DNA from 2 places in the Muriventricola aceti genome. Region 2 is predicted to be linked to the other one. Evidence: predicted binding sites of a transcription regulator. Region 2 holds the regulator's gene; the other holds the start of a gene.
What was found. Region 2 encodes NrdR, which represses ribonucleotide reductase genes. Its sites were predicted from a motif close to CACNANATNTNGTG; they were not measured.
Positions count from the first base shown of each region.

Region 1: a site for NrdR is predicted at 1,758-1,771, ahead of nrdD (anaerobic ribonucleoside-triphosphate reductase). Genes of this name have one in related genera too.

Region 1 covers NZ_JAOQKF010000011.1:36,556-39,718, forward strand. The annotation lists gene nrdD (anaerobic ribonucleoside-triphosphate reductase) at 1-1,653, opposite strand, end outside; gene mnmA (tRNA 2-thiouridine(34) synthase MnmA) at 1,960-3,036, shown strand; gene OCV64_RS12085 (hypothetical protein) at 3,070-3,163, shown strand, end outside.
Region 2 covers NZ_JAOQKF010000001.1:68,466-71,628, reverse strand. The annotation lists gene OCV64_RS00335 (glutamine synthetase III family protein) at 1-1,360, shown strand, start outside; gene nrdR (transcriptional regulator NrdR) at 1,650-2,105, opposite strand; gene OCV64_RS00325 (alanine/glycine:cation symporter family protein) at 2,298-3,163, shown strand, end outside.

The DNA of each region.
Region 1 (3,163 bases), on a different contig from region 2:
TTCGGCGGGTGTGCCATAGAGGGCAAAGCCGATATTCGTCTCCTTCTTCCAGTCGTCACAGGCCCGGCGCAGCCGGTTCATCAGCCTGAGGGCGAACTCTGTGCCGCCCGGCTGGGTGTGGGAGCAGCCCTTCATCAGCTTAGTCACCTCGTACAGCCCGATATAACCCAGAGAGATGGAGGAGTACCCGCCGTACAGCAGTGGCTCAATGGGAGCCCCCTTGGGCAGGCGGGCGATTGCCCCGTACTGCCAATGGATGGGTGAGGAGTCGGACTTCACGTTTTTCAGCGCGTTGTGCCGGCACATAATGGCCTCGAAGCACAGGTCCAGCCGCTCCTCCAGCAGCGTCCAGAACTTCTCCTCATCCCCCCTGGCCAGAATGCCGATCTGGGGCAGGTTGAGGGAGACCACTCCCTGGTTGAAGCGGCCCTCGAACTTATAATTCCCATTCTCATCCTTCCAGGGGGCCAGGAAGGAGCGGCAGCCCATGGGCGAGAACACGTTGCCCTCATAGTTCTCCCGCATCTTCTTGGCGGAGATATAGTCGGGGTACATCCGCTTGGCGGAGCACTTGACGGCCAGTTCCGTGATGTAGTCATATTTGCCCCCTTTGAGGCAGTTGTGCTCGTCCAGCACATACACCAGCTTGGGGAAGGCGGGGGTGATGTAAACCCCCTTCTCGTTCTTGATACCCTCCAGCCGCTGGCGCAGCACCTCCTCCACGATCATAGCGTTCTCTTCCAGATAGGGGTCATCTTCCTGGAGGTTGAGGAACAGAGTGACAAAGGGGGACTGTCCGTTGGTCGTCATCAGGGTATTGATTTGATACTGGATAGTCTGGACACCGGATTTCAGCTCATCCCGCAGACGGTCGGCCACCAGCCGCTCCAGGGTAGCCTCGTCCACCTGTCCGGCACATTCATAGGCGATGTGCTTTTTGAATTTCTCCCGGCTGCGGCGGAGATACTTGCCCAGATGGCTCATATCCACGCTCTGCCCTCCGTACTGGTTGGAGGCCACGCAGGCGATGATCTGGGTGGTGACGGTACAGGCCACCTGGAAGCTCTTGGGGCTCTCGATGAGCTTGCCGTTCATCACAGTGCCGTTGTCCAGCATATCCCCAATGTTGATGAGGCAGCAGTTAAAAATGGGCTGGACAAAGTAGTCTGCATCGTGGAAGTGGATGGTCCCCTCGTCGTGGGCCTTGGAGATATGCTCGGGCAGCAGGATGCGCCGGGTCAGATCCCGGCTCACCTCCCCGGCGATATAGTCCCGCTGGGTGGCTGCGATCATGGTGTTCTTGTTGGAGTTCTCCTCTGCCAGCTCCTGGTTCTCGTTGCGCAGCAGAGAGAGGATAGACTCGTCGGTGGTGTTAGCCTTGCGTACCAGGGCCCGGTTATAGCGGTAAATGATGTAGGTCTTGGCCAGGTGGAACTTGTTTTCCTCCACCAGCCCCTGCTCCACCAGGTCCTGGATGTCCTCCACCAGCATCCGCTGGCGCTTGAGTCCCTCGATGTGGTCGATGATGGCGTCGATGCGCGCCCGGTCAAGCTGTTCCTCCGGCGGCACCTCGGCGTTGGCCTTTTCGATGGCGGTAACGATCTTGCTTCGGTCATAATCCACGATGGTCCCATCGCGCTTGATCACTTTCATAGCTGGTCTCCCTCTCCCGTATCTTTATGGTATACTATCTAACCGGCGGCATGGCCGCCAGACACTGTCAGGGGAGAAGTATACCATGTCCTTTTTGTTTTGTCCACTACATCTTGTATGTCGCCTCTTATTTTTTACCAACGGATACAACATATATTTTTTGAAGAAACGAGAGAAAACGGGAACTTTCTTTCCTCTTTCTGGCCTTTTTGGTTGATACAAGGGCCAAAGTGTGATATACTTTGTAACGAATTTCGGCAAATCGCCGGATTGACCCTTATTTGTCCCGGCAGGAGGTGTCCCCATATGCAAAATCGAATCGCTGTGGCCATGAGCGGTGGTGTGGACAGCTCCACCGCCGCCTGGCTGCTTCAGCAGGAGGGACACGACCTAGTGGGCGTTATGCTGAAGATGTTTGATGGCTCGCTGGTCAACGGGAGCCGGGAGGATGACAGACCTCCAGATGGCGTGGAGGACGCCCGGGCCGTGGCTGGGAAGCTGGGTATTCCCTTCTATGTGCTTGACGCCCGCGCCCCCTTCCGCTCCCATGTTCTGGACACCTTTACCTCCGCCTATGAGCGGGGGCTTACCCCTAATCCCTGCGTGGTCTGCAACCGGTATGTCAAATTCGGCTTTTTACTCCAGCAGGCCTTGGAGTCAGGCCGGGATAAGGTGGCCACCGGCCATTACGCCCGGCTGGAGCTGGACCGGGGGAGCGGCCGCTGGCTGCTGAAGAAGGCGGCCCATCCAGAGAAGGACCAGAGCTATGTACTGGCTGGTCTAAACCAGGAGCAGCTCTCCCGCTCCCTGTTTCCCCTGGGCGCTCTGTCCAAGGAGGAGGTCCGCTCCATTGCCGCCCAAGCTGACCTCATCAACGCCAAGAAGGGGGACAGCCAGGACATCTGCTTCATCCCCGACGGGGACTACGGCTCCTTTATCCGCCAGTATACTGGAAAGAGCTATCCCTCCGGCCCCTTTTTAGATGAGGGCGGAGCGGTCCTGGGGGCCCACACCGGCATCATCGACTACACCCTGGGCCAGCGGCGGGGGCTGGGGGTATCCTCCACCCGTGGGCGCCTCTATGTCAAGGAGGTCCGGCCCCAGGATAACTCCGTGGTACTCTCCTGCAATGACAGCCTGTATGGCTCCACCCTCACGGCGGCGAATCTGAACCTCATCGCCTGTGACCACCTTTCTGCTCCTGTCCGCCTGCGGGCCAAGGTCCGCTACCGCATGGCGGAGCAGCCCTGCACTGTGGAGCAGACCGGGCCGGACACCATCCACCTCGCTTTTGACCAGCCTCAACGGGCCATCACTCCCGGCCAAGCCGTGGTCCTGTATGACGGTGACACGGTGGTAGGTGGGGCCACCATTACCCCCTGATTCCTCACAGATACGAAAGGAGCTCCCTGACCCATGAGCCACAAGAAGTATAAAAAGCGCCACTCCCAGTCCACCATCAATGCCAAACGCCAGGCCAACCAGGCCAAGCTGGCCGACGAGAAGGACC
Region 2 (3,163 bases):
TGACCTGAACCGGGAGCTGTGGAAATTGGGGATTCCCGCCACCACCCAGCACAACGAGGCTGCCCCCGCCCAGCATGAACTGGCCCCCATCTATACCACCTGTAACCTGGCCGTTGATCAGAACCAACTGACCATGGAGACCATGAAGCGGGTGGCCACCCGCCACGGCCTGGTCTGCCTGCTCCACGAAAAGCCCTTCGTGGGGGTCAACGGCTCTGGCAAGCACAACAACTGGTCCATCTCCACCGATCAGGGGGAGAACCTGCTGGCTCCAGGCGACACGCCCAACGAAAACCTCCAGTTCCTGCTGGTGCTGGCCTGTATCATGAAGGCGGTGGACGACCACGCCGACCTGCTGCGCTGCTCCGCCTCCTGCGTGGGTAACGAGAGCCGTCTGGGCGCTCAGGAAGCCCCGCCCGCCATCATCTCTATCTTCCTGGGGGACCAGTTGGACGACGTGGTGGCACAGATCGTGTCCAACTCTGAATCCATCAAGCTGCTGGCCAGCGGCAAGCTGGACTCCGGCGTATCCACTATCCCTGTCCTGGACAAGGACGGCACCGACCGGAACCGCACCTCCCCCTTCGCCTTCACTGGCAACAAGTTTGAGTTCCGCATGGTGGGCTCCTCCGACTCCATCGCTGAGGCCAATGTGGCCCTGAACGCCATCGTGGCCGAGGCTTTCTGCCAGGCTGCCGATATCCTGGAGGGGGCCGAGGACTTTCACGGGGCATGCTCCAGGCTGATCCACGACTGGATGAGCCAGCATCAGCGCATCATCTTCAACGACGACGGCTATTCTGATGAGTGGGTGGCCGAGGCTGTCCGCCGGGGCCTGCCCAACCTCCCCTCTATGGTGGATGCCATCCCCGCCCTCACCACCCCCAAGGCCGAGGAGCTGTACTCCAAGTTCGGCATCTACACCAAGACCGAGCTGGAGGCCCGGGCGGAGATCATGTACGAAACCTATGTGAAGATGATCAAGATCGAAGCCAACACCATGATCCATATGGCCTCCAAGCACTACATCCCCACCGCTATCGCCTATACCACCCGGCTGGGCCAGTCCATAGCCGCTGTGGCCTCCGGCTGTCCCCAGGCCGACCTCACCGTCCAACGCAAGCTGCTCATCCAAGTCAGCTCCTATCTGGCCGACGCCTCCGCCGCCCTGGACCAGCTCAAACCTCTGATGGACCGTGTGGACACCATCCAGGACATCAAGGAGATGGCCCACGCCTATCACGACGCTGTTGTGCCCGCTATGGCCGCCCTCCGCCACCCGGTGGATGAGCTGGAGCTTCTGGTGGATAAGGACCTGTGGCCTGTCCCCACCTACGGTGACCTCCTTTTCGAAGTATGATCTTGTCCGCAACATGAAGAGACCTCCTCGCCGCCGGCGGGGAGGTCTCTTATTTCCCTTGTTCTCGTCCCAACAAAAACCGTCATAATGAGCCACGAAAAGTGTAGTAATGAATGGGGCGGATAAAGGTGCGGAGGGGGCGGATATCGTTGTTGTATCCTTCCTATTCATGACACATTCCGACAAAAAAGCCCGGGGCGCTCATCTTCTGCGCCCCGGGCTCCGCCTTCCTGCGGCTATCCGGTTTTTATGGGTCATCTTGTCGTTTTTTTCTGGGTAGCGGACATCCCTATTTGTCCTCCAGCAGCTTGTTCAGCTCATGCATGAAGGTGTTGATGTCCTTGAATTGACGGTATACCGAGGCGAAGCGGACATAGGCCACCTCGTCGATTTTCTTCAGCCGCTCCATGACCAGCTCGCCCACTTCGGAGGAGCTGATCTCCCGCTCCATCTTGTTCTGGAGGACCTGCTCGATCTCATTGACCATCTCCTCCAGCATATGGTAGGGCACTGGGCGCTTCTCACAGGCCCGGATCAGGCCGCTGAGTACCTTGTTCCGGTCAAAGCTCTGGCGGCTGCCGTCCTTTTTCACCACCATCAGGGGAAGGCTCTCCATAGTCTCATAGGTGGTGAACCGCTTGTGGCAAGATAGACACTCCCGGCGGCGGCGGATGCTGGCCCCCTCGTCCGCGGGGCGGGAATCCACGACCTTGCTCTCCAAATAGGCACAGTAGGGACACTTCATACCACATACCTCCCAGGTATTGTCTTTCTCTCCGCCATCTCTCGCGGTCCCGACGAAGGAGCAGGGCAAAATCAAGTTTTTATAACCATTATATGGTTATTATAACACAGCAGGCCAGAACTAGACAAGGGTAAAAAACAGGACTGTCCCCCTCTTTTCCGGCATATCTGTGGTAGAGCGAGGTGATACGATATGGAATTTCTAGCCCGTCTGACAGACTTCATCTGGTCGCCCTGGCTGTTGGGGCTGTTTCTTCTTACCGGCCTGGTCTACTCTCTGGGTTCCGGTTTCTTTCAAATCTTCGGTTTCCGCCTGTGGCTGCGCTCCACGCTCGGTTCCCTGTTCCATGGTAGGAAAAAAGCGGGGGGCGGCCTGTCCTCCCTCCAAGCTCTGGCCACCGCCTTGGCCTCCACCATGGGAACGGGCTCCATCGCCGGGGTGGCCACCGCCCTGACTCTGGGCGGGCCTGGGGCCGTTTTCTGGATGTGGATCTCAGCCCTGCTGGCTATGATGACAGGCTGTGGTGAGAAGCTGCTGGCCGTAAAATATCAGCGGCCGGCTCCCGGCGGGGGACTCCAGGGCGGGCCCATGTTTTACCTGCGGGACGGCGTGGGCTCTCCTCTGCTGGCAGGTTGGTTTGCTCTGGCCTGTTTGCCCGCTACCCTGGCCGGGGGCAACTTAGTCCAGTCCTCCTCCATCGCCCTCTCCCTGGAGGCCGCCTTCGGCCTGGAGCGGGTCTGGGCAGGCGTGGTCACCACCCTGCTGGCAGGACTGGTGATGGTGGGCGGCATCGGCCGCATCGCCAAGGTATCCTCCGCTCTGGTCCCAGCCATGGCTCTGCTCTACCTGGGCAGCGGCTCTCTTGTACTGGCCGGCAACTGGCGGGCTATCCCTGAAGCTGTGGAGCTCATCTTTACCTGCGCCCTGTCCCCCTCCGCCGCTCTGGGCGGCGGAGCCGGCTGGACGGTGGCCTCCGCCCTGCGGTACGGGGTGGCACGCGGAGTGTTTACCAACGAGGCGGGGCTGGGCACCTCTGCCATGGCCCACGGGGCCGCCCA